DNA from 2 places in the Halioglobus sp. Uisw_031 genome. Region 2 is predicted to be linked to the other one. Evidence: predicted binding sites of a transcription regulator. Region 2 holds the regulator's gene; the other holds the start of a gene.
What was found. The regulator sigma-54, encoded in region 2, starts transcription at its own class of promoters, with help from an activator protein. The targets are predictions, from matches to a motif close to TGGCACANNNNTTGCNNT.
Positions count from the first base shown of each region.

Region 1: the regulator sigma-54 is predicted to act here: its motif matches at 10,904-10,921, upstream of glnA (glutamate--ammonia ligase).

Region 1 is NZ_CP159826.1:139,537-155,817, reverse strand. It holds gene ABXT62_RS00680 (hypothetical protein) at 1-1,641, shown strand, start outside; gene serB (phosphoserine phosphatase SerB) at 1,667-2,884, opposite strand; gene ABXT62_RS00670 (hypothetical protein) at 3,063-4,313, shown strand; gene parC (DNA topoisomerase IV subunit A) at 4,315-6,591, opposite strand; gene ABXT62_RS00660 (cyclic nucleotide-binding domain-containing protein) at 6,684-7,505, opposite strand; gene ABXT62_RS00655 (GNAT family N-acetyltransferase) at 7,699-8,166, shown strand; gene dtd (D-aminoacyl-tRNA deacylase) at 8,163-8,600, opposite strand; gene typA (translational GTPase TypA) at 8,616-10,427, opposite strand; gene glnA (glutamate--ammonia ligase) at 11,024-12,430, shown strand; gene ABXT62_RS00635 (DUF4124 domain-containing protein) at 12,583-13,128, shown strand; gene glnL (nitrogen regulation protein NR(II)) at 13,429-14,493, shown strand; gene glnG (nitrogen regulation protein NR(I)) at 14,486-15,889, shown strand; gene trmL (tRNA (uridine(34)/cytosine(34)/5-carboxymethylaminomethyluridine(34)-2'-O)-methyltransferase TrmL) at 15,919-16,281, shown strand, end outside.
Region 2 is NZ_CP159826.1:808,130-824,410, reverse strand. It holds gene ABXT62_RS03860 (MlaC/ttg2D family ABC transporter substrate-binding protein) at 1-614, opposite strand, end outside; gene ABXT62_RS03855 (calcium/sodium antiporter) at 798-1,769, shown strand; gene ABXT62_RS03850 (KpsF/GutQ family sugar-phosphate isomerase) at 1,788-2,768, shown strand; gene lptA (lipopolysaccharide transport periplasmic protein LptA) at 2,819-3,460, shown strand; gene lptB (LPS export ABC transporter ATP-binding protein) at 3,438-4,163, shown strand; gene ABXT62_RS03835 (RNA polymerase factor sigma-54) at 4,385-5,896, shown strand; gene hpf (ribosome hibernation-promoting factor, HPF/YfiA family) at 5,970-6,257, shown strand; gene ptsN (PTS IIA-like nitrogen regulatory protein PtsN) at 6,268-6,726, shown strand; gene rapZ (RNase adapter RapZ) at 6,740-7,594, shown strand; gene ABXT62_RS03815 (HPr family phosphocarrier protein) at 7,607-7,876, shown strand; gene mgtE (magnesium transporter) at 7,976-9,328, shown strand; gene yjgA (ribosome biogenesis factor YjgA) at 9,321-9,854, shown strand; gene ABXT62_RS03800 (Rne/Rng family ribonuclease) at 10,031-11,512, opposite strand; gene ABXT62_RS03795 (Maf family protein) at 11,529-12,131, opposite strand; gene mreD (rod shape-determining protein MreD) at 12,133-12,621, opposite strand; gene mreC (rod shape-determining protein MreC) at 12,625-13,461, opposite strand; gene ABXT62_RS03780 (rod shape-determining protein) at 13,552-14,589, opposite strand; gene gatC (Asp-tRNA(Asn)/Glu-tRNA(Gln) amidotransferase subunit GatC) at 14,814-15,101, shown strand; gene gatA (Asp-tRNA(Asn)/Glu-tRNA(Gln) amidotransferase subunit GatA) at 15,131-16,281, shown strand, end outside.

The DNA of each region.
Region 1 (16,281 bases), 670 kb from region 2:
CAAGACCTGCTCGCGTTGTCACTGTTTGAGCCCGATACCGAGGCCGCCAGCAGTTGGGCTCAGAGCCTACCACTCGCCAATGGCACCGCGCCGGCCCGATTACTCGTTCAGGCATTGAATGATCTCAATCGGACGCCGCTCTCACCCCAACTTCGCGACAACATCATGGAAGTTCTGCGCCCCAAGATCGATGATGCCCAGGCCAATCTATCCAAGCGATTTCTTAATCAACCGTTAGTGATGCCAGAAGCGTCGCAAACAGCAGCGAAACTCAGCGACAGGCTGCTCACCCTGAGCACTACCGCCTTCACCATCATCGCCATCGAGACGATTCAGAAGCACAAGACTGTCCACGACACCCATCCTGCACGCCTCACCTGTCAAGCCATACAGCAAGCGCTGATCTTCGCGGGACGTAAAGTCCTACAACGTTTTCAGCTCCACAGGTCCATCGATGTTCATGGCTGGGAAACATTGCACCAGCTCTATGCACTTGCCCTTAACCAGCGCCTAGCCGACCTTCCCGTACCGAAGTCACTCTCCGGCGGCGACACCATCACTGCAACTTACTTACAGGCAATAATGATCAGCTGCTGCAATCCCAATCAGTTGCTCCAGGGCGAGCTGACAGCGCTGCACCGCGGGCTACAGCAGTGGAGCAAGCTGATAAAACTTGACCCACACAAGAATGAAAACAGCCTGTTTATCGTCGACTTGGATAGCGACCACCCTCCACTGTACAGTGCCTTCTATCGCAAACCTCCGGGGCCACAATGTCGCCTTATCGATTGCACATTACTGATGGAGCAGTTGGAAATACTGAAGAAGGAAACAGGCACCCACGGCACCACTTTCGACGAGAGCATCCACGCGTCCGTCAGTTTACTCGACCACCTGATTCTGTCTCTTTGCAGTGTCAGTCCACGCAACTTTAAACGGTCAGCCTCTAGCAATCCGCTGTGGCTATGTCTGGGGCTTAGCAGCACCCATTATCACGTGGCTGGCAAACGCCTGTTCGAGGACCTGCTCGATGACGACGACAGACAGCAGGGCTCACACGCAGCAGACGACCCGTTTCCACCGTCCAATCTTACGCCCGATGAACGCTATCCCATTTTCAAGGCCCAACTCGCCGATACCAGCCCCGGTGGCTATTGTGTAGAGTGGCCTACTGATTCGCCCTGCGACATCAGGGTCGGCGAGGTTGTCGGATTGAAAGAAGACACAGGAAAAAAAGACTGGCTGATTGCCGTCATCCGCTGGTTAAGACGGATCGATAATACTAAAACTCTGATTGGAGTTGAGCTCCTTAACCCTCGAGCAGTCGCGTATGGCGCCAGCATTCAACACAAGACTGGCGAGAAAACCGCGCCCATAAGAGTGTTGCTGCTGCCGGAGGTCACGCTAGTGGGTCAACCGAATACATTGATCACCCCTAGGATCGGCTTTAGGGAGGGACAAAAACTCACGCTTGGGAACGGCATCGAAAGTCACGACATCAAGCTACTGCCAAGTATTGATTCAAGGGCGACGTTTCAACAGTTCCAGTTTAGCTACCCAAGAGAATTAGGCGATGTACTGGCTGAGGGCCAACAGGGACAATTGAACGTGTATTACGACTCGCTATGGAGCAAGATTTAGCGCCATCACATGACGCCTTTAAAACCTAGACTTTGCTCTGTTGCTTGTCAGAAATACCCAGTAAATAAAGGATCGCATCCAGGCCCAAAGTCGATATCGACTGCTCCGCTGATTTTTTCACCAGGGGTTTTGCGCGAAAAGCAATTCCCAATCCAGCGATGCTCAGCATCGGCAAATCGTTAGCGCCATCACCCACGGCAATCACCTGCTGTAAGTCTATGCCTAGATCATCCGCCAATTGCCGCAACAGTTGAGCCTTACGTGCACCATCAACAATCTCGCCCTGAATTTTGCCCGTGACCACACCTTGGGCAATATCGAGTTCGTTTGCATAAACGTAATCCATACCTAATCGCGCTTGCAGGTGCTTGGCGAAATAGGTGAAGCCTCCTGACAGTATGGCCGTCTTGTACCCCAGCGTGCGAAGCGTGGAAATCAAATGCTCCGCGCCCTCGGTTATTTTCAATTCGCTCGCCACGCGGTCCAGTGCACTCTCTTCTAGTCCTTCTAGCAGAGCGACACGGGCGCGAAAGCTCTCACTGAAATCGATCTCTCCCCGCATGGCGCGCTCGGTTATCGCGCTGACCTGCTCACCGACTCCCGCCAGTTTGGCCAACTCGTCGATAACCTCTGCCTCGATCAGTGTCGAATCCATATCGAACGCCACGAGCCTCCGGGTACGGCGGTACATATTATCCTGCTGGAATGCCAGATCAACCTCCAGCACGCCCGCGACCTCCAGTAATTCCCTGCGAAAGACGGCAGAATCGCGTATAGAACCGCGAGCTGAAAACTCCACGCAGGCCTTGCTCAGAGCAGGCGGTTCTCCGAGCGGTATACGACCTGACAAGCGGTTGATGCTATCGATATTAAGGCCATGTTTGGATATCACTGCGGTCACACGTGCGAGTTGGTCCGAGGTGATTTTGCGCGCCAACAGCGTAATGATGTAGCGCGCCAGACCCTGAGCCTCAACCCAGTAGGAATAGCTTTCGGGGGATACCACGCTGGTAACCGCGCGCAAATCTCGCTCCAATGCGAAATTACGTACCGCCTCGACCACCTGTTCGCCGGCGTAGTTCTCGGACAGCTCCACCAACAAGCCCAACGACAAAGTGGCGTGTATGACGGACTGGCCAATGTCGAGAATACTCACGGAATGGTCCGCCAGGATCGCCGTCAATCCAGCTGTGAACCCCGGCTGATCTTCGCCGGAGATAGTGATAAGGAGTATATGATTCACTTAACGGGTTCCACAGTTATCTTGGTGCGCCATTCTACCTGTTCGTGACAAGGGCTGAAAACCTCACTTTCAATAGCCTCAAATCCCATATTCAATCTCAAGGGCTCAAAAAAGGATATTTGCCGCCGTGTCTAGTTTATACTAGCCCCGTCGCAATTGGGTAAGTCAGTCATCGCGCGTGAATAATCGCTTTACTAACACTAGCCTCGGCCAACAACTGGCAATTCTCACTGCAGGTTTATGCCTGCTGATGGGGCTTGCCCTTGTCATTTTGGGCGCAATTTCCACTCGCCATATGCAAACGCTATTGCAGGAAGAATACGGCAGCGCTCTGGCCACGCTGGTAGCAACTCGTGTCAGCACCGCTATGGAAAACAGCGACCTACTCAGTGTTTCAGCCTCACTGCAGCGTATTATCGACACGTCTGCAGCGCAGGCGATTCTGATTCAGGATGTAGAAGGTAAGACACTCAGACAAATGGGTGAAACCGATGGGCAAAGCCTCTACCAGTACAGCGCACCCGTGCATATCGAAACCGATATCGCCGGCGAAGTCGTGATTACCATCAACGCAGCAAATGCCCATGCCGCACAGCTGCGCTTTATTTTAAGTATGCTGGGCCTAGCGGTACTGCTCAGTCTGGCGGTTTACGGTGTCAGTCGCCGCTTTGGGCAGCAACTGGGAAACCACCTGTCCGACCTGTCCCGCAAGATCGCACTCGAGGAGGAGGATCCTAGGGCAGGGCCGACGAATGAGCTACTGCTACTGTCCAAAAAAATTGAGGCCCTGCCAATGGATCTGCTGCGCACCCGCAGCGAACCCAGCCCGCAGGACGAGAACTACCAAACGACTGCAGTGCTGTACCTCCACCTCTCCAGTCTCGAGCACTATGTCGATACGCTCGACGAACTCTCGCTGCAACGCTATACAGACCGTCTGCATCAGACCATTTACGCCGCAGCAGGTTTTTATGCGGGAGATTTACAGGTCGCGCGTCAGTTCGGCCTGGCAGTTTACTTCAGCGGGCACAACACTGCGGGTAGCGCAGCATTTCGAGCTGCATCCTGTGCCTGGCTGGTGCAGGCCGCAAGCCTGGCGCTGGAAAAGCAGATGTCGCTGTCCCTTTCCATGTCAATGGCCATTGCACAGAGCGAACTGGGCGTGGGAAATGGCACCGATATCTATCCAGGATTGTACACGCAGCATACGCTCGATGAATTACACACCGTCTGCACCAGCAGGCCTCCTAACATTCTGCTCTCGCCCACTATCTGTGAAGACACGGATATATCAGGGCGCCTGCAATATAGACCGACCGAAGTGATGGATTACGCTGTCATCGAGGAGTTTGCCGGGCCCTATCAGGATTTACTGGAACGCCAACTGCGCCTGATGCTGAAGCGATTGACGGACCCAACGAGGCTCTAAGCTATTCCGGTTCGCTCCGCTTGATCAAGCGCTCAACACTCATACCGTCCACTTTCTGAAAGCCACGCGGTAGCTTGTTTCCGCGCCGACCCCGCTCGCCCTGATAGTGCTCGAGATCCTTCATTTTGAAGTTTTGGTGGCGCTTACCGGAATAAATCACAATGGTATCTTGTGCCGTAAATACTTGTATAGCCACTACATATTCCTCGCGAGCCAGCACCCGAGCGGAGGGAATACCTATAATTTTATTGCCTTTGCCCCTGGCCATCTGCGGCAGGTCCGCCAGCGGGAAGATCAGCAAGCGACCCTCGGTAGTGACCGCCGCAACCTGCGACTCCTCTAATGATTGAATCGCCGCGGGGTGCATCACCTGCCCCCCCTTGGGCAAACTGATAACCCCCTTACCTGCCCGATTTTTTGACTGCAGATCACCTAACTTGGCCACGAAGCCGTATCCGGCATCACTGGACAACAAATAAAGGCTGTCATCCGCACCCATCATCAAGCCACCGAAGCTCGCTCCCGAAGGCGGATTGATACGCCCCGTGACCGGCTCGCCCTGACCCCGCGCCGAAGGTAGGTTGTGGGAGGGCACAGTGTAAGCCCGCCCTGTTGAATCCAGGATGACGACAGGCTGATTACTGCGCCCATAGGCACACATTTGATAACTGTCACCGGACTTGTAACTGAGGCTAGTAGGATCAATATCGTGCCCCTTTGCCGCCCTGATCCAGCCTTTTTCTGACATCACCACCGTGATCGGATCAGCGGTGACTAGGTCAAGCTCACTAAACGCTTTGGCGTCAATCCTCACTGCCAGTGGCGAACGGCGCTCGTCCCCATATTTTTCTGCCACGGCCAGAAGCTCTTTCTTGATTAGACTCTTGAGCCGAGCTTCACTGCCTAGGACTTTTTGCAGCTGGTCACGCTCCTGCTGCAATTGCTCCTGCTCTGTGCTGATAATCATTTCTTCCAGCTTTGCCAGATTGCGCAGTTTCAGCTCTAGAATAGCCTCAGCCTGAATATCGGTGATCCCGAAACGCTCCATCAGCGCGGCTTTGGGCTTTTCCTCTGTTCGAATAATATGAATCACTTCGTCAATATTAAGGAACGCAACGAGGTAACCGTCTAGGATATGCAATCTCTTCAGTACGCGATCGAGGCGGTATTCCAGCCGACGCCGAACGGTAGAGGTGCGAAATTTCAGCCACTCCTTGAGAATTCTATCCAGCCCTTTAACCCCAGGGCGACCGTCGATACCGATCATATTGAGATTGACGCGGTAACTGCGTTCCAAATCTGTACTGGCGTACAAGTGGCTCATAAGAGCCTCAAGGTCGATGCGATTGGAGCGTGGCACCACAACCAGGCGCGTCGGGTTTTCATGATCCGACTCATCCCTAAGGTCCGCCACCATAGGCAATTTTTTTGCTTGCATCTGCTGCGCAATCTGCTCCAACACCTTTGATCCGGATACCTGATGGGGCAGGGCGGTGATCACAATATCGCCGCCTTCAGACTCCCACACCGCACGCATACGCAAACCACCACGCCCCGTTTGGTAAAGCGCGAGAATGTCCTCGCGAGGTGTGATGATTTCCGCATTGGTGGGAAAGTCGGGCGCCTGAATATGCTCACACAGCTGAGCCACCGTGGCTTTGGGTGAGTCCAACAGCAGCACCGTTGCCGCCACTACCTCTCGCAGATTGTGCGGAGGGATATCTGTGGCCATACCTACAGCAATCCCCGTTGTGCCGTTCAAAAGTACATTAGGCACCTGCGCAGGCAGCACCACCGGCTCATCAAGCGTACTGTCAAAGTTGGGTATCCAATCCACTGTGCCCTGACCCAGCTCACTGAGCAAGACGTCGGCATAGGCGGTGAGACGCGACTCTGTGTAGCGCATGGCGGCAAAAGATTTAGGGTCATCGGGTGAACCCCAATTGCCCTGTCCATCCACCAGCGGATAGCGGTAACTGAAGTCCTGCGCCATCAGTACCATAGCCTCGTAGGCGGCACTATCCCCATGCGGATGGAACTTACCGATAACATCGCCAACGGTGCGCGCCGACTTTTTGAATTTGGCAGAGGACTTCAGTCCCAGCTCACTCATGGCATAGACAATGCGCCGCTGCACAGGCTTAAGCCCATCGCCCACGTGAGGGAGCGCTCGATCGAGAATGACGTACATGGAATAATCCAAGTAAGCCTTCTCAGCGTAGAGCTTGAGTGACACCTGCTCGGTGCCGTCTTTATCGATTTCCAAAATCTCGGACATTAAACGCTGGCCTGTATAACGACTATCTGAATTGACCTCGAATGAATGATCCTATAAACGTTGCGCCAAGCGGCTCAAGGTTTATGGAAACATTAACTCCCTTTGTGATGCTCGTGGCGGTTTCCTTGCAAACCGACCAGTTGCTCATTGAGGTTGGCGATAGTATTCGCCATGTCCATCAATAAGGCTTGAACGCTTCCAGGATGATTCTTGATCAACCCGATAAATTGATCCTTGGGAACTTTCACTACAGCACAGCGTGTTTTGGCTCTCACTGACGCACTGCGATCGCCGTGCGTCAGAGCCGCCATCACCCCAAAAATTTCGCCTTCACCGATGCCCCCCACATTAACGCCATCAACCAACAGCTCTGCAACGCCGGAGCCCATATTGTAAACATGGTCTGCCCTGTCGCCTTGACGAATAATAACGTCTCCCGGCTCGTAAATATCAAATCCGAGCGTGGCTGGCGCATCCCTCTCGGAGCTTGCGGCGGTAATTCTTAGCATCAAACCGGCGTATGTAATCAATAGACGCGTCCACAGCCTAATGGCCGCCGGCTCGTCAAACACACGCTGCATAAACTCCAACGCGGAATAGCAATGTAACTGAGCCCCAGTATCGCTGCCATAAAACACCGCAATTTTTTTGTCCATACTGCCGGCGATATCGGGCATTAAAATTTCACCCACTTGCAGCGTGTAAATTGTTTTGGCCTGATATCGAGCGGCTATAGTGCCTTGTTGTACAACATAGAATTGGTCCGCATCGAAACCACGGAAATTTTCCTCAGGTGTAAAATCGACCTCAATCGGCAAGGCCGACATGTTCACTACTTCGAGTAATGCGCCCACCAGTTTTGCGAACTGCTGACTGAGTGCCGAGACATCCTGAGTGTCAACATTTACCAACATCAGCTAGACCCTGCTCTATTTTGAAGGGAATACATATTTTGCCTCAGCGCCCAAAGCCTTGTGTGCCACACGCTCTCAAAGTCAGGCCCTGTTACCACGGCCGTTGAGGGCTTATAGTATCAACTAATGCGCTGACGGAGAACGTTGCGCCCAAGTTTTGTTAAAACTACCCTACGGCTAACACGGGAATGTGATGAACCTACAGTGGCAAACCCTATCATTTGCCCGGCTGACCCTGGAGAAAATGTACGCTGTGCTACGCTTACGCCAGCAAGTTTTCGTCGTCGAACAAAAGTGTGCGTATCTGGATCTCGACAATCTTGATCAGCCGGCGGCACATATGCTCGGCATGCGAGGCACAGAACTAGTCGCCTACCAACGGTGCCTCCCGCCCGGGCTGAATTATCCGGAAAGCTCGCTGGGTAGAATCATTGTCTGTCCGACGATGCGCGGCCAGCAGCTGGGCCGAGAACTGGTACAACGCGGCGTTAAACACAACCTGCTGCATTGGCCAAATAATGATATCTGCATAAGCGCACAGGCGCATTTGCAAGATTTTTATGCTGACTGCGGGTTTATCGCCGAAGGTGACGAATATCTGGAAGACAACATACCGCATCGAAAAATGCGCTATGGCGTCTCACTAGCGGAAGGAGACTAGGCGTTCAGAAGAAATGTCACGGGGCCGTCATTGACCAGACTAACCTGCATATCGGCACCAAACACGCCGGACGCTACCAGCGGATGGTGGCGGCGCAATTGTGCTAGCGTATAGTCATAAAGCTGCTCGGCTTCGCGCGGTGGCATAGCCGACGAAAATCCCGGCCGTAGCCCCTTGCGGGTATCTGCTGACAGAGTGAACTGGGATACCAGTAGCACGCCGCCATGCACATCTACCACGCTAGCGTTCATGCGGCCTTCGCTATCGGCGAATACCCGGTACGCTAGCAGCTTATCCACCATACGATCTGCGCCAGCCCGGTCATCATCCCGATCCAGGCCCAGGAACACCAGCAGGCCGTGCTCGATCTCACCAACAGTCTCTGCGTTCACCGTTACGGTAGCGCGACTAACACGCTGCAACAGAGACTTCATCCTTCAGCTGCTGCCTTAGATGCGACCAGCGCGGCGACGCTCATGCTCCAATAGAAGCTTCTTGCGCAAACGAATGCTAGCGGGAGTCACCTCCACCAATTCATCGTCTTCTATAAATTCCAGTGCCTGTTCTAGCGAATGGCGGACCGGGGGAGTCAGCGTCAACGCCTCATCGGTTCCCGATGCACGCACGTTGGTCAGCTGCTTACCCTTAATAGGATTGACCGTCAGATCGTTGCCGCGATTGTGCAAGCCGATAACCTGCCCCTCGTAGACCTCAACATTGGGCTCGACAAACATGCGGCCCCGCTCCTGCAAATTGAACAGGGAATAGCCCAGCGCCTTGCCTTTGACCATAGACACCAGTACGCCGTTAGCACGGTGAATGATCTCCGTATTCTTGATCGGGCCATAGTGGTCGAAGACATGGGTCAAAATACCGGCGCCGGATGTCAGCGTTAAAAACAGCGACCGAAACCCAATCAACCCGCGGGCGGGAATAATAAACTCCAGTCGAATTCGGCCCTTGCCATCTGGCACCATATTCTCTAATTCGCCGCGTCGCAGGCCCAGCTCTTCCATCACTGCACCCTGATGAGCCTCTTCACAGTCGATCACCAGCTGCTCATAAGGTTCCTGCATGACGCCATCCACTTCTTTGCGAATCACCTCTGGCCGGGACACACCCAGCTCAAAGCCTTCACGACGCATCGATTCAATCAACACAGAAAGGTGTAACTCACCACGCCCAGACACTTTGAACTTGTCGGGGGTTTCACCGGGCTCTACCCGCAAAGCGACATTGTGAATCAGTTCCCGTTCGAGTCGCTCCTTGATATTTCGCGTGGTAACGTACTTGCCCTCTTTGCCCGCAAAAGGCGAATCGTTAACCTGAAATGTCATGCTCACTGTCGGCTCATCCACTGAAAGCGGTGGAAGCGGTTCCGGTGTCGCGGGGTCACACAAAGTATCGGAGATATTCAATCCCTCGATACCCGTCACACAAACGATGTCGCCCGCCTCTGCGGACTCCACATCCACTCGCTCTAGCCCCAAATAACCCATGACCTGCAGTACGCGCCCCTTGCGCACAGCACCCTCACTGTTGACCACAACAATCTGGGAATTAGGCGTCAAGGTGCCGCGTGTTATCCGACCGACACCAATAACACCGACGTAACTATTGTAATCCAGTGCACTGATCTGCATTTGCAGTGGGCCATCAGAGTTGACCAGTGGTGCAGGCACTTTGTCGATGACCGTTTGGAACAGAGGCTGCATGTCCACACCCATCTCCTCATGGTCCAGGCCCGCTATACCCTGAATAGCGGAGGTGTAGATTATCGGAAAGTCCAGCTGCTCGTCTGTCGCCCCCAGCCTGTCGAACAGATCGAATACCTGGTCAACCACCCAGTCGGGGCGCGCACCCGGGCGATCCACTTTATTGACCACTACAATCGGGTTTAGGCCCTGTTCAAATGCCTTGGACGTCACAAATCGGGTTTGCGGCATCGGGCCATCCACTGCATCAACCAGTAGTAAGACTGAATCGACCATAGACAACACCCGCTCAACCTCGCCACCAAAATCGGCATGACCGGGGGTATCAACGATATTGATGCGGTAGCCGTCCCATTCGATGGCCGTATTTTTGGCCAGAATGGTAATACCCCGCTCGCGCTCCTGATCGTTGGAGTCCATCACACGCTCGGCTCCCGCGGAGCGACGATCGAGCGTACCCGATTGCTGCAGCAGACAATCCACAAGGGTGGTTTTGCCATGGTCTACGTGGGCAATAATGGCGATATTGCGAAGTTTCTCGATCAAGGGATTACCTCTGGACGGCGGGGTGGCTTAAAAACGCGCGGAGTATAACCCATAGCAAAGCAACTGCATGCTAGGACTTGTGTGATTTGTATACTAATGTAGTGCTAGTAGGGTCAACCGCGGGGGGTGGTGTTGCGGCGCTTTACCAGCGTCACCCTACAATATTGAGCCTTATTGATGCTGCATGCTTGCGTATCAATTTGCACCGTTAAAGGCACAACAGGCTCTTTTCATCATCATTTCAGAGAAATACTTGACAACGAATTGTATAGAGGCCATAAACATTCCCTCTGTTCGGAGCTGGTATTTTACTGGCTTCGCTCCGACCACCTTGTGAAGCGATCACACGTTCGCAGCGTTAGTAATTGCACCAAAATAGAGCGAAAAACGCTTTTTTATGGTGCATATTGGCTTTGTTAGTGTGGTGGGTGATATAAATTCTTTAGATTTCAGTGCGTTACCTCAAGCACCCTTTATGGCATGGCTCTTGCTTCTGTTAAGACTGCTGATGCTACCTGTGCAACCGGCTTGTCTGGCGTCAAGAAAAAACGCTATCGGCAAGGCCGAATCAATTACTACCCTATGGAGAAAACAAGATGTCAAAGCAAACCCTGAAACTCATCACAGAAAACGAAGTCCGCTGGGTAGACCTGCGCTTCACTGACACCCACGGCAAGGAGCAGCACGTGACCGTTCCTTCCAAGGAAGTGTCTGAGGACTTCTTCGATGGGGGCAAGATGTTTGATGGCTCGTCTATCGCCGGCTGGAAAGGCATAAACGATTCTGACATGGTGCTAATGCCTGACGACAGCACATCGGTGCTGGATCCCTTCACCGACGATGCCACCGTAATCTTGCGCTGTAACGTCGCTGAGCCTACCACTATGCTGGGCTACGACCGCGATCCACGCTCCGTTGCCAAGCGCGCAGAAGACTATCTGACGTCCACCGGTATCGGCGATACCGCTTTCTTTGGCCCTGAACCAGAGTTCTTCGTTTTCGATGACATCAAGTGGCATGTCGACATGAGCGGCTGCAGTGTCAAAATCCACTCAGAAGAAGCGGCCTGGTGCTCCAACCACAATTTTGAGGAAGGCAATACTGGCCACCGTCCAGGCGTTAAAGGAGGCTATTTCCCCGTGCCACCGGTCGACTCCCTGCACGATATTCGTGGCGCCATGTGTACCGCCATGGAGCAAATGGGGCTGGATATCGAAGTGCATCACCACGAAGTGGCTACTGCAGGACAATGTGAAATCGGTGTGCGGTTCAGCACGCTGGTGAAAAAGGCCGATGAAGTGCAAGTGCTGAAATATTGCGTGCATAATGTGGCTCACGCCTACGGCAAAACAGCCACCTTTATGCCCAAGCCAATTGTCGGTGATAATGGTTCCGGCATGCATGTGCATCAATCCATCGGCAAGGACGGTGAAAACATCTTTGCTGGCGACGGCTATGCTGGCCTGTCAGAGACTGCCTTGTTTTACATTGGAGGTATCATCAAGCATGCGCGCGCACTGAATGCTTTCGCGAACGCGTCTACGAACTCCTACAAACGTCTGGTGCCTGGCTTCGAAGCTCCGGTAATGCTGGCCTACTCGGCCCGCAACCGCTCCGCGTCTATCCGCATCCCGTACGAAGCCAACCCCAAGGGCAAGCGCATTGAAATCCGCTTCCCGGATCCAACCGCCAACCCTTATCTGGCATTCGCCGCTATGTTGATGGCTGGCCTGGACGGCATCCAGAATAAGATCCACCCCGGCGACCCTGCCGACAAAGATCTTTACGACCTGCCCGCCGAAGAGGCAAAGGCTATTCCGACTGTTGCCTCCAGCTTTGAAATGGCCTTGGCGGCACTCGATGCTGACCGTGAATTCCTGACCAAAGGTGGTGTGTTCTCCGACGACATGATCGATGCATTCATTGAGCTCAAGGAAGGCGAAATCCAGCGCCTCAACATGACGACTCACCCTATCGAGTTCGAAATGTATTACTCCGTATAACGCCTAACCGGCACACGGAATAGGCCCGCTTCGGCGGGCTTTTTTTTGCCTGATTATGGCGCTCGGAATCACAATTTATGCCGATAAAACCTCTGCTGGGCTTAAGATTTCTGCTACGGTAAAGACGTTAGGAATCCTGTAAGGCGATATTCATGCCCCAATTTCTCTTTGCCCTCCTGCTGCTAATGCCCATGTGCGGTGTTGCCGACACCATTTACCGCACAACGGACGCGCGCGGGAATGCCGTATTCACAGACACACCGCCGCCCGATAGCAGTCCTTCACAACAAGTCGACATCCCGCAGATCAACACCACGCCAGCTCCACAGGCGCTGTTTATCCCTGTACCGGACAATACCGCAGGAAAAGAGCAGCGGGAGACTCCGGCTTACTCTGTGTCTATCTCAGCGCCGGCTAACGAAACCACCATACCCGCAGGGCCCGGTAACTTCTCCGTCAGCACCATTGTCAGCGCTGAGCTGGGAGTGAGTGAGCGCCTGCAGTTATTCATCAACGGCACGCCCCAGGGTGAGCCGCAGCGCGCGACCACATGGGAGCTCACCAATGTCTTTCCCGGCCAGCAGGATCTTACTGCGGCAGTCATTGACGGCTCCGGGGCGATATTAGCCATCTCGCCCGCCGTGCGCGTTTTTGTCGTTCGAATTTCTAGCATTAGGCGGAACCGTAACAAAAAGTGAAAGTGCTGGACAGCGCCTGACCATAAGCGCACCATTATGGTGCGTAAAGTGCCCGGCAGGCGTTTCTCGATACCTACCCGAATAATTCTCAGGCGTCTAAATCGCTCACTACACCACCGATATGAGCGCTTACCTTTACTGCCGGCACAATACTCGGACATTTACTCCCTTTTCACCCACTGCTGCGTCATTCTGGCCCAATTTTTGCTAGCACGGTAGAGAGAGGGGGAACGCGCAAAGACTTCCGCGTCAGCGTTGACCACTTGAACAAGCGAGAGCCGACCCAACCGTGAGGCAAGGATGAGACACATTCGGGAACTACTGGACAGTATCAGTACGGGTATCGTAGCGCTGGACGCGAATCTACAGATCGTCGCGCTCAACGCCGCCGGACAGGCCTTGCTGGAAACATCAGAGGCGCGCTGTATTGGGCAACACGCCGGGAGCCTGATATTGCACTCCGCAGACTGGCTGCAGAAGCTGAAACAGGCGCTATCCAATAATACCCCACAGGCCAGCCGCGGTGTTTCTCTGGTATTAGTCTCTGGACAGGAAGTGCGTGTCGATATCATCATCACGCCTATTGTCGATGGTGAAGGCCCATTCAGATTGGTGGTTGAGCTGACGGCCGTTGACCGTTTACTGAAAATCAGCAGGGATGAGAGCGCACAACACGCCCAGGAAACCAGCCGAGCGATCATTCGTGGTCTGGCCCATGAAATCAAAAACCCATTAGGCGGCGTGCGCGGAGCAGCCCAGTTGCTGGCCAAGGAATTACCCAACGCGGCGTTAGCCGAGTACACAGACGTTATTATCCGCGAGGCTGACCGCTTGCGTGATCTCGTCGATCGATTGCTAGGCCCCAACCGACAATTGGATGTTCAGCCACTCAATATCCACGAAATTATGGAACATGTGCGCAACCTGATTACGGCCGAGTCTGGCAATCAGGTCGTCATTAAACGCGACTATGACCCTAGCCTGCCCGAGTTTCCCTGCGATAGAGCACAGCTGATTCAAGCGGTGCTCAATATCATGCGCAACGCGCTACAAGCGGCCGCGCCAAACCTCGATCAATGCGAGATCATCCTGCGCAGTCGCTCACAGCGGCAGTTCACCGTGGGCGCAAAGCTACATCGGCTGGTTTGCCGTATAGACATCATTGATAACGGCCCGGGAATACCCGCAGATCTCATGCCTGCCGTGTTCGCCCCCATGGTGACTGGCCGCGCCGATGGCACCGGTCTAGGGTTATCCATTGCCCAGTCCATCATTTCTCTTCACGGGGGCGCACTTGAATGTGATAGCCGCCCCGGGGAAACCCGATTTACCTTTTACTTACCCATGGATACACGCGATGCCTAACCCCACAGAAGTCTGGATTGCAGACGACGACAGTTCGATCCGCTGGGTGCTGGAGCGTGCCCTCAACAAGGCAGGCATTGCAAACAGGTGCTTTGAGGATGCAGATGCACTGCTGCGGGAAATCGCCTCGCAACAACCGGATGTGATCATCAGCGATATCCGCATGCCCGGAACAGATGGACTTACGCTATTGTCTCTCCTCGGCGAAAGCTACCCCGATCTGCCGGTTATCATTACCACTGCTCACTCAGACCTGGAGAGTGCTGTTGCCTCCTACCAAAAGGGTGCGTTTGAATACCTTCCCAAACCCTTCGACCTAGACGAGGTGGTTGCGGTTACCGAGCGTGCGCTCGCCCACGCGCGAGAAAAACGCAGCAAGACCCCCACACCAGAGGAGCTACCGTTCGCTGAGATTATCGGTGAAGCACCTGCCATGCAGGAGGTTTTTCGGGCCATTGGACGATTGGCGCACAGCAATATCACCGTGCTAATAAACGGCGAGTCCGGTACCGGCAAGGAGCTAGTAGCGCGCGCATTGCATCGTCACAGCCCTCGCACCAACTCGCCTTTCATCGCTTTGAACATGGCGGCTATTCCCAAAGATCTGATGGAATCGGAGTTATTTGGTCACGAAAAAGGGGCTTTCACCGGCGCGAACGACAAGCGCGAGGGACGTTTTGAGCAGGCCGATGGCGGCACCTTGTTCCTCGATGAGATCGGAGATATGCCTGCCGATACCCAGACCCGACTGTTGCGGGTTCTTGCTGACGGAGAATTCTATCGGGTAGGCGGGCGCGTATCGGTTAAGGTCGATGTGCGCATTATTGCCGCGACCCATCAGGATCTGGAGCGTCTGGTACAACAAGGGGCTTTCAGAGAGGATCTGTTCCATCGACTGAACGTGATTCGCATCCATATTCCCAAACTGGCCGAGCGGCGAGAGGACATCCCGCGACTGATGCAATATTTTTTCCAGCAAGCGGCGAAAGAGTTGGGCGGGGAAACAAAGATTCTGCAGCCAGAGGCAGAAGCCTTTTTGTGCGGCCTCAACTGGCCCGGCAACGTGCGACAGCTCGAAAACTGCTGTCGCTGGGTCACCGTAATGGCCTCGGGCCGGGAAGTGCACCTGAGCGATTTGCCGCCAGAACTCGGCACCGGCTCGCCAGAGCCAAAGACCAGCGAACACCCCGATTGGCCCGACTTGCTATTTAACTGGGCCCGCAAGGAGCTGGTACAAGGCAAGCAAAAAATTCTGCAGGACGCAGTACCTGCGTTTGAAAAGGTCATGATACAAGTCGCGCTTGAGCACTCCCATGGACGAAAACGGGACGCTGCAGAATTACTTGGGTGGGGGCGTAATACGCTGACACGCAAAATGAAAGAACTAAAACTCTAGACGCTGACACGCACAAGGTCGCCCGCACCATGCTGAAAATCGTTCTGTTTGAGCCGGAGATTCCTCCCAACACAGGCAATATTATTCGACTGTGCGCCAATACAGGCTGCTCGCTCCATCTCATCGAACCACTGGGGTTTGACCTGGACGATAAAAAGTTGCGCCGCGCCGGACTGGACTATCGCGAATTCGCCCCTGTCCAACTCTACCCCAGCATTGAGAGCTTCCGTCAGCAACAAGGCAATCCAAGGATCTTCGCCGCTACCACCAAGGGCAACACAGCCTATCATCAGATACAGTATCAGCCTGGTGACGCCATCTTATTTGGCCCGGAAACCCGTGGACTGCCGACGACCATATTAGACAATCTGGGTGCTGAACGGACCATCCGC
Region 2 (16,281 bases):
TGTTCTCGCGCTGACGCCAGAAACTGATCTTTGTAGATCGCGCCCAGATTGACGCTTTCTATAATCACGTTGCGCAACTTCCAATCACCGGATTTATTGCGGCCCATCTGGTACATCACGACATAAGGCTGTGGCTTATCAGCGTATATCAATTGGCGCACCGATAACCTTGAACTATCAGCGTCGCCATTATCCTCCGTCTCTGGCAATACAAGCTCGATCCGCGACCCCCCGAATGCCAGCAAGCCCTTGCTATAGGTGCGCACTAGAGACGCACGCATTACCGCAGTGAAGCGGTCTAGCTCCGCTGCCAACTGCTTTCTCCCAGCCTCATCCAGAGAACGGTAACGCTCGGAACTTGCATAGGGGCCCATGACTGAGCGTGCAAAACCTCGAAAATCGATTAATGGATCAAGCAGGTCCTGTATTTGGCCATAGTAACGCTCTGGGTCAGAATCGACGTAATCATCAGCGGCTACCACCACTTCCATCACTCGCACGGTAGTATCCTGCACCAGATCATAGGCGACCTGATCCTGAGATAAGACCTGAGAACTTGCCAGCCAGCCCAGCAACAGAGCGATCGCCCCCACTGTATTTCCACGAAATGACATTCCTGTACTCCAATACTGAATTTTGTTACTAGCCTGGCCTCTAATGCCCTGTATAATTATCCCCGCACACACACGATGTCTATTATCGCACCATTCAATGTCACTATCCGCTTCTGACAACAGATATGCTCTACCAGTTCCAGTGCAGAGGGCGGGGCGTACTTTAACAGGAAATTCACGCTTATGCTGCTAGCCGCCGCATCCATTCTTTTTGGCTTTGTCGCTCTCATTTGGAGCGCAAACATGCTTGTAGCTGGAGCCGCGTCAATCGCCAGGAATCTCGGCGTTTCGCCCCTTATTATCGGCCTGACGATTGTCTCTTTGGGAACGTCGGCACCGGAGATCCTAGTATCACTCACAGCCTCGCTTTCAAATGCGGGGCCACTGGCTATCGGCAATGCTATCGGCTCAAATATCGCCAATATTGCGCTTGTACTTGGAGTGACTGCGCTAGTGGCTCCACTGATGATTGACGAACAATGCCTGAAAAGAGAGATTCCCGTTCTGCTACTGGCCACTGTCGGCGTCGGGGTGCTGATACTCGATGACGTGCTCTCCGTACAAGATGGGTGCCTGATGCTTGCGGCCGCGACCCTCATCATTGCGTTTTTAGCGTTTAGCCAACTCGGCAGCGCAGAACAAGCTGCCGAGTCCAGTGATGAGCCGATGCCCGAATTGCCGCCTCTGCGCGCTTGGTCCACATTCCTATTCGGCCTTTTGATATTGATCCTCAGCTCCAAGCTTCTTGTGTGGGGTGCCGTCATCGTTGCAGAGGAATTGGGTATATCCGAGCTCATCATAGGGCTGACCGTTGTCGCTGTTGGCACCAGTCTGCCGGAACTCGCAGCCTCCATCGCGAGCGCCCTGCGGGGCCACGCTGAGATTGCCTTTGGCAACATCATTGGCTCCAATTTATTTAATTTGCTGGCAGTAATGGCTATCCCGGGGATTGTGGGAGGCCAAGTGCTCGACCCAGAGGCTATTTCAAGAGACTATGCCAGCATGGCAGCGCTGACCTTTTTCCTTGCTTTGGCGATTTTTGTCAGCGCCAAACGCGGTAAATCAGCGCCCAAACGCGCTTATATCGGACGAATCATGGGCACAGTGTTAGTCTCTTCCTACGCACTGTATTATTATTTTCTGCTTTCAACCTAGTCAACTGAGGCAAATTCTATGCCGGAGCAAAGCTCCATTAGTCACTCCACATCCGCGCGCCGCACCATCCGCATGGAGGCCGCTGCAGTCGCCTCTCTGGAGGAGCGTATCGGGGCTGAATTCAATGCAGCGTGTGCACTCTTGCTGCAGGTTCGGGGTCGAATCATTGTCACTGGCATGGGGAAATCAGGCCACATTGCTCGCAAGATAGCGGCAACACTGGCCAGCACTGGATCCCCCGCTTTTTTTGTCCATCCCGGAGAGGCGAGTCATGGCGACATGGGCATGATCACCTCAGAGGACGCCGTTATCGCTCTATCCAACAGCGGCGCGGTACCCGAAGTTCTCACCCTGCTTCCTCACCTCAAGAGACTGGGCATTCCTCTTGTGAGTATGACCGGTAACGCGCAGTCTGCACTGGGGAAATCCTCTGATGTCCACCTCAATACAGGCGTAGAAATCGAGGCCTGCCCCCTTGATCTAGCACCAACATCCAGCACCACGACAGCACTGGTAATGGGAGATGCACTGGCCATCGCTTTACTAGAGGCCCGCGGTTTTACCGCGGACGACTTTGCTTTCTCGCATCCGGGAGGGACCTTGGGCAAACAACTCCTACTCAAAGTGCAAGACATCATGAAATCTGGCGATGATATTCCCCGGGTGACTGAAAATGTCAAACTGGCCGAGGCGTTATTAGAAATCAGCGATAAAGGCATGGGCATGACGACGGTGATCGATAAAGTGGGTAAACTGGTCGGCGTGTTTACCGATGGTGATTTACGTCGTACTCTGGACGCACGCTTGGATATCAACGAGACTCGAATCGGGCAGTTAATAGGTTCCAACGCCAAGACGATAGACCCCGGCATGTTGGCTGCCGCAGCCTTGCATATCATGGAAGAAAATGAGATCAGTTCCCTTGTTGTGCTCAATGACGCGGGCGCCCTCGCCGGCGTCGTTCACCTCAAAGATCTGCTGCATGCAGGGATCGTTTAATGCCTGATCGCTTCAATCAACCCACCCCAGACTCACTCTGGAGACTCTCTATGCCTCACCGCGGCCCTGACAAATACGCTCGAACGTTGAAATCGGGCATCTGGCTTCTCGTACTGCTCGCGAGCTTTCAGACAGTCGTCACCCATGCCCTACCGAGTGATGGTGACCAACCCATTCACCTCACTGCAGACAAGGCCCTGCGTGATGACAAAAAGGGGGTGACGATCTATACCGGCAATGTGCAAATGAAGCAGGGCAGCATGGAGCTAGAGGCCGACACACTGACCATTTATCACACATCCGACGATCCCAGCGAGATAGTGGCCGAAGGAAATCCCGCCAAAATGCGTCAACTGCCAGAGTTGGGCAAGGGGGTGGTTCACGCTCATGCTGATGTGATCAAGTATTTCAAAAACGAGGACCGGGTGCACCTGCAAACAAACGCCCATATCGAACAGGACGGATCTGTTGTGGACGGGGATTCCATTGATTACTTAATGAAGAAGCAATTAATCACTGCGCAGTCCGATCAAACGCGCACAGGTAACAAGGTTGTGGTCGTCATTCCGCCCAGCGTGCAAACCACGGAAGACAAAAAAACGCCAGAGGAACAGCCATCAGCGGAAATGTCCGCTCCACCGGCAACAGAGCAATTAGAAGAGAGCGGCAGTGGCAGAACTACGAGCGAATAACCTGGCCAAGGCTTACCGCGGAAGGGAAGTGATACACGATGTCTCACTATCGTTAGACAGTGGACAGATCGTAGGCCTTCTAGGACCGAACGGTGCGGGTAAAACCACTTGCTTTTACATGATCATCGGAATCATCTCTGCTGACCGAGGCGATATTAGTATAGATGGCATGGATATCACCTCACTCACCATGCATGAGCGGGCACGTCGCGGCATCGGCTATCTGCCGCAGGAGGCCTCGATATTCAGACGACTCACTGTAGGCGACAACATTTTGGCTATACTGGAAACGCGTTCGGATCTCGACAAAAAGCAACGCTTGGCTCGAAGGGATGAATTGCTGGAGGAATTTCATGTCCAACATCTGCGCGAAAGTCTCGGTCAATCCCTGTCAGGTGGCGAGCGGCGACGCATTGAAATTGCCCGTGCGCTGGCCACAGAGCCCGATTTTATTATGCTTGATGAGCCTTTCGCAGGTGTAGACCCTATCTCAGTCATCGATATCAAAGAGATTATTAATCACCTGCGTGACAGAGGTATCGGTGTCCTTATCACCGACCACAACGTGCGTGACACGCTGGATATCTGTGAAAAAGCTTATATCGTTGGCGAGGGTTGCATCATCGCCTCTGGGACGCCTGAAGACGTGCTAAACAATGAACACGTCCGCAAAGTCTATCTGGGAGAACAGTTCCGCATGTAGCCGCTGCGGAACTCCAACACCGACTCACAGTTCCCATAACGTCTTGTCGTAGAACCAGACTGCGGCCACTGCGCCCAAAAATCGTGCTCCATGAATCAAAAAACAAGCAATTATCGGGCCAACTAGTTGCCACGCAACGGCGGCCAGCGCTACACTGGGAGCCTTAGCCTTTACCATACAGACTGATAGGCCCGCAAAATAAGGGTGCTAGAGACCTTCTAATGAAGCAGTCACTACAACTAAAACTGAGCCAACAGCTGAGGATAACTCCGCAGCTGCAGCAAGCCATCCGCTTATTGCAGCTGTCTACCCTGGATCTGCAGCAAGAGATACAGCAGGCTCTGGATAGCAACCCACTTTTAGAGGAGTCTGAGTCTGAGGATGATCTGTTTGATCTCGAGGATGATCAACCACAGGAATCGAGCGCCGAAGGAAGTGACGGCCCCCTGCAGAACCTGGAGCACACAGCCAACGACAATCAGAACGAGAGGTCGGACTGGGAGACACATGAACTAACGACCATGCCTGATGAGCTGCCCGTTGACGTGCAATGGGAGGACCTGCTGCCGTCTTCTTCGGCTCCCGCTCAGTCGCCACAAGACGATGAGGGTTTCGATGACGACATAGCCGGACGCAAAGTCGCCAGTGAATCACTGCGCGAACAACTACTGTGGCAACTTAGCCTCACGAGACTATCTGACACTGACCGCCTAATTGCCCTGTGCATTATTGACGCTACGGATGACAATGGGCGCCTCACATTGAGCGTGGAAGACATCTACGATTCCTTGACTCACGATCTGGATATCGACATTGAAGAGGTGGTTGCCGTCCTTCACCGCCTGCAACAATTTGAACCTTCCGGCATATGCGCTAGCGGCCTTCAGGAGTGCCTGCAAATTCAGCTAAACCAGTTGCCGCCTGCCACTGCCTGGTTGCCACAGGCCAAACAGATAGTGAATCGCTATCTGGACCAACTAGCCGCCACAGACTACGAACAGATTCAGCGGCGCATGCGACTCGAGGAGCAAGAACTCAAAGCGGTGCTCGCTCTCATTCAATCGCTGGACCCCAACCCCGGGCACACAGCAGTGCCAAAGGATATTGAGTACGTTGTGCCAGATGTCTATGTCAGCAAAAAGAATGGCCGCTGGCTGGTCGGACTCAACCCGGACATCATCCCCAAGCTGCGCATCAATACCCACTACGCTAATTTAGTGACGCGGGGTGATACCAGTGTAGACAACACCTATTTACGGGATAATCTGCAAGAAGCACGTTGGTTCCTTAAAAGCCTGCAAAGCCGCAATGAAACACTCATTAAGGTTGCTAGCAAAATTGTTGAACGCCAGCGAAATTTTCTTGAGTATGGCACGGAGGCCATGAAGCCCTTGGTGCTGCACGATATAGCCGAGGCCATCGAAATGCACGAGTCTACTATCTCTAGAGCTACCACCAACAAGTACATGCATACCCCACGGGGTATTTTTGAGCTGAAATATTTCTTCTCCAGCCATGTGGCGACGTCTTCAGGTGGCGAATGTTCATCAACAGCCATTCAGGCTCTAATGAAAAAACTAGTCGCGGCAGAAAATCCACGTAAACCGCTGAGCGATAACAAAATTACGCTATTGATGCATGCACAGGGCATTGAAGTTGCTCGTCGAACTATCACCAAGTACCGAGAAAAACTGTTTATCGCTCCATCCAACGAGCGTAAACGGTTAGTCTAGACTGAAAGTATTCTTATCTGGCAACGCTTAGTTGCGTCGCCAATGTCAACCCCACAAAGCGGAGCAGCACTATATGCAACTGACAATCACTGGTCATCATCTCGAAATAACCACCCCTCTGAGGGAGTACGTGGAGAACAAATTCGAGCGCCTGCAGCGTCATTTTGACCAGACCACGAAGACCCATGTCATTCTCACTATCGAGAAAATGGTGCAAAAAGCTGAGGCCACTATACACATAGCGGGTGGCGACCTGTTCGCTCATGCGGATTCGGATGACATGTATGCCGCCATCGATGCTCTAGCTGACAAGCTGGATCGTCAATTGATCAAACACAAGCAAAAACACCGAGGACACTAAAGACGAAGCTATGCACCTTTTAAGCCAAATACTAACGCCAGAGCGCACCGTCTGTCACGCACATGGACCCAGCAAGAAAAGACTGTTTGAAACGATAGCGGAATTAGTGTGTGCAAATGAACCTTTGCTGCACTACGACAACATCCTAAACCATCTTATCACGCGGGAAAAACTGGGCAGCACGGGCTTGGGTCAGGGCATCGCAATACCGCATTGCCGTGTCGGTAATTGTACTCAGCCATTAGGCGCCCTGCTCTCACTGGAAAAACCGATCCCCTTTGATGCGCCGGATGATCAGCCAGTAGACCTGCTATTCGTGCTGCTCGTGCCAGAAGAAGCTCGTCAGCAGCATCTAGATATACTCGCAAATATCGCACGCTTATTTAATCAGCAGCAATTCTGTGGACGGTTGCGCGCCGCCAGAGATAGCAGCACCCTCTATGAGGTCGCCTGCAGCGGCGCGGATTGAGCAACAGTATCCTATGCAATTAATTATCATCAGTGGACGCTCCGGCTCGGGAAAGAGTACTGCATTGAACCAGTTAGAGGACGAGGGTTTCTACTGTATTGACAACCTCCCGATATCGCTTCTGCCCGCGCTGATTGAGAAAATCGGCGGTGACGAGTTCAGCTTTTTTCAGGGTATAGCGGTCTGTATTGATGCTCGTAATGAGTGGAAAGATCTGCGGAAATTCAAAGCGATTATTCACTCACTTCCACTATCGGTGGAAACCCAAGTGCTGTTTCTGGACGCTCAGGAAATTAACCTGCTCCAGCGTTTTAGTGAAACGCGACGCCGACACCCGCTTAGCACGGAATTTATTCCGCTGGCAGAGGCGATCGATAAAGAACGAGAACTCCTCGAGCCCATTTACGACTGCGCATCCCTGGTGTTGGACACCAGCCACATGACCGTTTATGACCTGCGTGATGCTATCAAGCAACGGCTGCTGGGGAGCAGTGTTGGGAGCATGGCGATACTGTTACAGTCTTTTGGCTTCAAGCGCGGAGTACCTGCCGACGCAGACCTCGTGTTCGATGTAAGAATGTTACCCAATCCCCACTGGGTAAAAGAGTTGCGACTCAAGAGTGGGCTAGACTCCGAAGTGCAATCGTTTCTCGAAAGCCTGCCTATGACAGAGGAGCTGTTTCAGGATATTTGCCACTATCTGGACAACTGGCTGCCGCGTTATCGTGAAGGTAATCGTAGCTATATGAATATCACCTTTGGTTGTACCGGCGGGCAACATCGCTCAGTATATTTGGCCGAGCGACTATTCCAACACTACAAAGGGCAGTTGCCGGCAATAAATATAAGACACCGAGAACTACAGTAGGCAGAATAAATTGTGATACAAACCCAACTGACAATTACTAACAAACTCGGTTTGCACGCAAGGGCGGCAGCAAAATTCGTGGCATGCACTACATCGTTTTCCAGTCGTATACAGACGGGGAAGGACGGTCAATTGATCGATGGCAAGAGTATCATGTCTGTCATGATGCTCGCTGCAGGCAAAGGTACTGTATTGGATATTGAGATTGAAGGCAGTGATGAAGAAAACGCTCTCGCTGCCCTGCAGACTCTCATCGAAAATTGCTTTGACGAAGCCGAGTAAACTATCAATCCGTAACTAATCACGTTGTTGCGCGGGTAACTTTTCCGGATAATCCACTGCACAGTCACGCTGGCATAAAGGGTTTATCTGGGAGGTGAAATGATTCAAGGTCAAGTAGCAGCCCAAAAAACCCTCGACAAACTGTCCGCTGCGCTGAACAGCGGAACCTTTGTCGATGTGCAAAGAATGCTGAATGGACTGCTTCCGGCCGACGTCGCACACCTTCTCGAATCTTCCCCACCCAAGTTCCGACATATTCTGTGGCAAATGGTGGAGGTTGACCGTGAAGGTGAAATACTGAGTGAAATGGGCGACGACCTGCGGGCACAGTTTCTCGGCCAAATGGATGCGACGGAAGTTGCTCAGCTAACCGAAGGCTTGGCAGATGACGACATCGCCGACATCCTTCAGCAACTACCCGGTCACGTCACCCGGGAAGTCCTCACCGTCATGGATCAGCAGGACCGGGCGCGCCTTGAAAGAGTCATGCACTACCCCGAGGATTTAGCCGGGGGCCTGATGAATACGGATACTATAACCATCCGAGCCAGATTAACCTTGGACGTGGTCCTTCGCTATTTACGCCGGCATACTGAAATCCCAGAGATGACTGACAACCTGATTGTGGTCAATCGTTCCGATCAATTCATCGGTTTGCTGTCTCTACGAACGTTACTTGTATCAGACCCCGCCGCCTCTGTGCGGGAAATGATGCTCACCGATGTGGAACCTATTCCGGTCAATATGACTGACAAGGAAGTGGCGCGTCTCTTTGAGAGCAATGACTGGGTATCGGCCCCTGTGGTAGATGATAATGGCACACTGTTAGGCCGCATCACTATTGACGACGTAGTGGACGTGATTCGCGAGGACACTGATCGCTCCCTGATGTCAATGGCGGGCCTGGACGAGGACGCTGATACCTTCGCCCCTCTTATGCATGCCGCACCACGTCGCGCCATCTGGCTGGGAATCAATCTGGTTACTGCTTTCATTGCCGCTTCGGTGATTAATCTCTTTCAAGGAACCATTAAAGAATTTGTATTTCTCGCCGTGTTAATGCCTATAGTAGCCTCCATGGGTGGCATTGCGGGCACCCAGACGCTGACGCTGATGGTACGTGGGATCGCCTTGGGACAGGTGGTTAAAAACAACCAGGCCTGGCTGATTAACCGCGAACTGGTGATCGGGCTCATGAACGGCATCCTCTGGGCTGTGGTCGTGGCTATCGCTGCGTCGATCTGGTTCCAGCAATGGAAAATCGGCCTGATCATTGCCGCGGCTATGGTCATCAACCTAGTGACTGCCGCACTGGCTGGCGCCGTACTTCCGCTATTGATGGCCAGGGCAAAGATTGATCCGGCATTGGCAGGCGGCGTCGTACTTACCACCATTACCGACGTCGTGGGCTTTGTCTCATTCCTCGGACTAGCGACACTGTTGTATGCCTGATCGACGAGAAGACGACGCCATCGAGCCGCAAGATCCTCCCAGTAAAAGCGCACGCAAACGGCAGATGCTCGGTCTGCAAGCAGTAGGAGAATCCTTGCTGTCGTTAAATGACAATCAACTTTCTAAAATTCCTATTGATGATGAACGGCTGTTGTCGGCCATCCGCGAGTGTCGGCAAATTCGTAGCAATAGCGCCCGTAAACGACACCTACAGCTCATCGGCAAGATTATGCGCAACATAGACCCCGCCCCGATTGAGCAAGCGCTGGCGGCCCTGCACAACACAAAACAAGAAAGTACTACAGCGTTCCATCAACTGGAGCAATTACGTGAAGATATACTTGCAGCGGGGGCTGAGGGGGCAGAGCTGGCCATGACGCGCTTCCCTGAAGCTGACCGTCAGCAGTTACGGCAGGTCATTTTACAACATCACAGGGAAGTACAAGGTCATAAACCGCCATCGGCCAGCCGAAAGTTATTCCGCTATCTAAAAGAGCTACAGCAATCCTATGGCGAGTCCGACTGAACGGAAGGGTTTATATCGTCGGGCTCCGCGCCGTCTCAACGAATTTCATCGCGCCTTCAGACACCGCAACGGCACGGGAAAAATCCCGGCAGCCAGTGCTGAAAAAGCCCCGCGATAATCAATTACAAAGGCAATAACACTACTTGAATGTGTCGCCATCTGTCATCCAAAGCCGATCAACACGGCATGAGATCGAAATGTTCCTGACTGTAGCTCGACTCTACCTGCACGCTAATTGTCTTGCCAACAGATTGCTGTAGATCGAAAAATTGCGTGGCTTCTTCGTTCAGTAATCGATTTGCAACAGAATCAGCCACACGCAATATCAGTTTGTCATTTTTGCCGGTCCGCGCATCGCTCATAACCTTTCGAAAAATTTCATAGCAAACGGTCTCCGCCGTTTTAATTACACCGCGCCCATGACAAACGGAACAACCTTCACACAGTAAACCCTCAAGGCTGTCACCCGTGCGCTTGCGCGACATTTCAATGAGCCCCAGCTTCGAAAACGCCGCTATCTCGCTGAGCGCCGTATCCTGCTGCATGAATTTCTTGAGGGCATCATGCACCTGTCGCCGATGGTCAGATTTTTCCATGTTGATAAAATCAACGATGATAATGCCGCCCAGGTTACGCAAACGTACTTGCCGGGCTAAGACCTCAGCCGCTTCTAGATTGGTCTTTAGCAGAGCGTCATCCTGATTCCGCTTGCCAACAAATGATCCGGTGTTCACGTCAATAACTGTCATGGCCTCTGTTTGATCGAAAATCAGATAGCCGCCACAGTGCAGCTCCACTGTGCGATCGAGTGCGCCCCGGATTCCATCCTCCACGCCATGCAGTTCGAATAACGGCTGCTCGCCCGTGTAATGCTCTAGCAAACGGCACACTTCCGGCACATGATCAGCACAAAAACCCTGCAGCGCCACCAAACACTCGCTGTTATCGATGAGAATGTGTTCTACCGACGGACGAACAAGATCCCTCACTGCGCGCAAATGCAGAGGTAAATTTTCATAAAGCAGCTCGGCTGTAGTAGCAGCCTTGGCACGGCGAGAGATACTTGCCCACACACTATAGAGAAAGCGCATGTCAGCCGACACCTGCTCGAACCCTATCCCTTCGGCAGCGGTACGCAAAACAAACCCAGTGGAGTCATCCATGCTTTGGCTCGCCCGAGCTTGCGCCAGCACTTGCTTCAGACGTGTCTTCTCCAGAGGCTTATCAATGCGTTGCGAGACACCTGTATGCTTATTGTGAGGCTGCAACACGAGATATCGTGTTGCTACTGACAACTGCATAGTCACGCGCGCACCCTTGGTGCCCAGAGGATCTCTAGTGACCTGAACAATGATCTTCTTACCGTCGTGAAGGTAGTCAGCAATCTTCATCGGGGGAATACTTTTGTCTTGCCGGCCATGACCGCTGCTGCCGGCAATCACATCTGAGACGTGTATGAAGCTGGTGCGCTCAAGCCCTATATCCACAAAGGCTGCCTGCATGCCGGGCACTATTCTCACCACTTTCCCGGCGTAAATGTTGCCAACGATACTGCGGCTAATCGCACGTTCGATATAAACATCCTGGGTGACGCCATTTTCCAGCAAGGCCACCCGTGTTTCCATCGGGGTAAAATTAACTAGCATTTTTGCACTCACGGGCCTACCTCGTGAATCAGTCTAACGGCGCGGCATTCAGCGCGGTTGATATTCCATTTGCGCTCAATAGCTGCCAGGTTTCACACAGAGGCAGACCCACCACATTAGTATAACTGCCCTCAATAGAGCGCACGAAGGCACCCGCCAACCCTTGAATACCATATGCCCCTGCCTTGTCCCAAGGTTCATCCGTGGCCAGATAGGCTTCGCATACCTCATGACTCAAAGGCAGAAACTCCACTTGGGTTTCTACTAACTCGCATACTATGCCCTCGACAGTCAGAAGACACACTGCTGTCAAAACCGAATGTCTTCGACCACTTAAACTCGTGAGCATGAGGAGAGCATCGGCATGGTCTATGGGCTTGCCCAGTATTGTGCCAGCAATGACCACTATGGTATCAGCCGCCAGTACTGCGCAGCCCACAGGAGGGTAGAGCAAAGCAATAGCTTGCGCCTTTTCTTGTGCCATACGTTGTACGTAGTCCGAGGGTCTCTCATCAATCCAGTGCGATTCGTCAATATCAGCAGGCGCACAGGTACAACTCACCCCCAACTGATCCAATAACGCTTTACGGCGCGGTGAGGCCGACGCCAAGATCAAACAGGCCTGGCTCATATCAGGTGACTCGGTAATAGCGCCGCACGCCACGCAAACTGTGCAGGACCACCGGCCACAATAGAGCACTGGAGAGCGCCGGCAGCAAAAATAACACCGGCAGAACACTCACCCCTTCAAGGTTTTGTACCCACTGGCAAATCAGCTGGTTGATACCAACCAGAATAAAGACGACGGCCGCCTGCTGCCACAACCTGGACACGCGCAGTCGCTGGTAAAGGATGAGTGCTAACAGCGCCACTACCATCAGGGCAAAGGCATTCTGCCCGAGGGCAGCGCCCTCCAAGACATCAAGCCCTACACCCACCACCAGCCCGGTAGCAATCCCGACCCGCTCCGGGAGGGCGATACACCAGTAAATTAGCGTCAACGCCAACCACTCCGGCCGCCCCCACTGCAACCAAAGAGGAAGCGGCACCACGGCTAAAATATAGGCAACCACAAAGGTCAGGAAAATGACCGCATAGCCATGCCCTTCCCTATCAGCCACAGGTCAATCCTCCTGGCTTTGTTGCGCAGTAAACACCAGCAACACATGCCGCGTGCGGTCTAACGCCGCAGTAGGGGCAGCCAGTACTCGCACAAAAACTTCACCGGGGTCCCGCTCGACATGCGTCACTACAGCCACCGGATACCCTTCCGGAAATCGCCCCCCGAGACCGGACGTTACTAATAGGTCGTCCTTGCGAATATCGGTAGTCGCAGAAATATGTCGAATTTCCAGTGATTCTAAAGCGCCGGTACCCTCGGCAATTGCCCTTACTCCATTGCGATTAACCTGCACTGGGACTGCATGCGTTATATCGGTTATCAATAGCGCTCGCGATGTGCCGCTACTGACTTCTACAACCTGCCCCATCAATCCATCGGCATCGATCAGGGGTTGTCCCAAAAACACGCCGTCGCCCTCGCCCTTGTTCAGCACCAGCTGGAGCCGCTCTGGGTCCGGCGAGACGCCAATCAGTTCAGCCACCAATACATCGTCACGCACCAAGGCGCTAGAATTCAGCAAAGCTCGCAATCGCACATTTTCTGCTTGCAGCGAGGCCATCTTCTGCGACCGTCCCTGCAATACCAGATTTTCCCGTCGCAAACGCTCGTTGTCCTCCAGCAAGTCACTGCGGGACCGGACATGAGTCGTTGTCCATTCACCAACACGCGTCGGCAGGTTTGCAACCCAAAAAATAGGCGTCGCTAGAGAGTCGAGCACTGCTCGAGTGGAATGGAGTTTATTAAAATACAGGCCTGCCGTCAGCAAACCTAGGACCACGAGGGTGGGACCTAACACCCGCAGCGTCAGGGAAGATTTCTTAACAAATAATGGCTTGATGTCGGCTCCTCAATTGCCGTGATCGGCATGCGTCGCGGTAAAGCACACCCTATCTAGCGCAGTATAGAACTGGCGCTCCATCAGATCTCGCTACTCAGTAGACAGTAAATCTATCGTACGCCGATCCATTCTTTCCATCGCAATGCCACCGCCACGAGCAACGCACGTCAGAGGATCATCGGCAACGATCACTGGCAAGCCTGTCTCTTCGGAGATGAGTCGATCCAGATCACGCAATAAAGCTCCTCCGCCAGTCAACACAATGCCGCTCTCGGCAATATCAGCTGCCAACTCAGGCGGCGACTGTTCAAGAGCGGATTTCACTGCCTGCACAATAGATTCCAGGGGGTCCTTCAGGGACTCCAGTATCTCGTCACTATTTAGTGTAAAGCTGCGCGGCACACCTTCGGCTAGATTACGACCGCGCACATCAATCTCGCGCATTTCACTACCCGGAAAAGCACAACCCACTTCCAACTTGATCCGCTCGGCAGTCGCATCACCGATAAGGCTGCCGTAGCGGCGCCGCACATGCGATACGATAGCCTCATCAAAACGGTCTCCGCCCACACGCACAGAATCACGGTAGACCACACCATTGAGAGAGATGATAGCAACCTCTGTAGTCCCGCCACCGACATCAACCACCATACAACCCGTGGCCTCATCCACGCTCAGCCCGGCACCGATAGCTGCCGCCATTGGCTCCTCAATAAGTCGTACATCGCGGGCACCAGCGCTAAGCGCCGACTCACGAATTGCCCGGCGCTCAACCTGTGTCGACATACAAGGTACGCAGATCAACACGCGCGGGCTTGGCCGAATAAACTTACTCTCATGGACTTTGGCAATGAAGTGCTGCAGCATCTTCTCTGTCACCAAAAAGTCGGCTATCACACCATCTTTCAGAGGGCGAATAGCGGTAATATTGCCTGGTGTTCGACCCAGCATTCGCTTGGCCTCAGTACCGACCGCCTCGATAGTTTTCTGGCCATTGTGAATTCGAATGGCCACCACGGAGGGCTCGTTCAGCACAATCCCTTTATCTCGAACGTAGATCAGTGTGTTGGCGGTGCCTAAATCTATAGAGAGATCGTTAGAGAACACTCCACGTAGCTTTTTAAACATGAATTCTTGCACCCTGTGAATACAACGGGGAACTCCGCGCCGGCGTTCTTTTTGTATCTTTAGTTACCGTCGAACACGGCTAAAAACACACTGCAGAGCCGATTTTTGGGGGAGTTGACTAATTTGTGTAACTCTACCAATCACAGGGATTTTGGGCAAGACGCAAATGTGATAAGTTTACGCTCCCTGCGCCTTTGAAGGCGGTTTTTTATGGTTTTACGATAATGGCAATTGAGCAAGGCGAAATTGAAAAGATTGCGGAGCTTTCCCGTATTCGCATATCTGACGAAGAAATTGGTCAGGTGACCCAGCGCATTACGGAAATCCTGCAAATGGTGGATCAATTACAGGCAGTGGATACCCATGATGTGGAGCCTATGGCCAACCCCCTGGACGCCACCCAACGCTTGCGCCCGGATGAAGTGACTCAGAGTAACCGCCGCGATGCCTTCCAGGCCATTGCCCCAGCCGTAGAAAATGGTCTCTACCTGGTTCCCAAAGTTATCGAATAAGCGGCTTATGCCGCATCAGGATTGTTGTAATGCACACTAAATCTGTTGCCCAACTCGTTAAAGGGCTGCGCGAACGTCAGTTTTCCAGCGTAGAGGTCACCCGTGCGTATCTGGACCGTATCGACGCGCTGGATAGCCAGTACAACAGCTTTATCACTGTCGATGAAGCTGCAGCGCTCGCTGCTGCCGGAGGAGCTGACGAACGGCTGGCTAGCGGAACTGCCAATGCACTAACCGGCATTCCAATCGCGCACAAAGATATTTTTTGCACAGACGGCGTGCGCACCAGTTGCGGTTCACGCATGCTGGACAACTTCGTCCCACCTTACGATGCCACCGTCATACAGCGGTTTAAATCGGCAGGGGCAGTATTACTAGGCAAGACCAATATGGATGAGTTTGCCATGGGCTCCTCCAACGAGAGCAGCTTCTATGGCCCGGCACGTAATCCATGGAACACAGATTTGGTGCCAGGTGGTTCATCTGGGGGTTCCGCCGCTGCGGTGGCCGGCCTATTGGCCCCTGCTGCCACCGGGACTGACACCGGAGGCTCGATCCGACAACCCGCTGCCTTCTGCGGTATCACTGGCCTCAAGCCCACTTATGGGCGTGTTTCTCGCCTGGGGATTGTGGCCTTTGCCTCCAGCCTAGATCAGGCGGGTCCCATGGCGCACAGCGCCGAGGACTGCGCCTTCCTATTGAACACTATGGCCGGACACGACCCGCTGGACTCCACCTCATCCACTACAGCCACAGAAGACTACTGCGCAACACTTGGCGACAGCCTAGAGGGCCTGCGTATAGGACTGCCCACGGAGTACTTCGGCGAAGGACTGGATGCCGCCACGGGCGGGTGCATCAACAATGCTCTAAAAGAACTCGAAGCACAGGGTGCAACGCTGGTAGAGATGTCACTTCCCCATAGCGCACTAACCATTCCGACTTACTACATCATTGCCCCGGCTGAGGCGTCAACCAACTTGGCCCGCTTTGACGGCGTGCGCTATGGCTATCGCTGTGAAAATCCTGTGGATCTTCACGACCTCTACAGCCGAACTCGCCAAGAAGGTTTTGGTGAAGAAGTCAAACGGCGCATTCTGGTGGGTACTTATGCATTATCTGCCGGCTACTACGACGCCTATTACAAGAAAGCCCAACAGATTCGGCGCCTAATCACGCA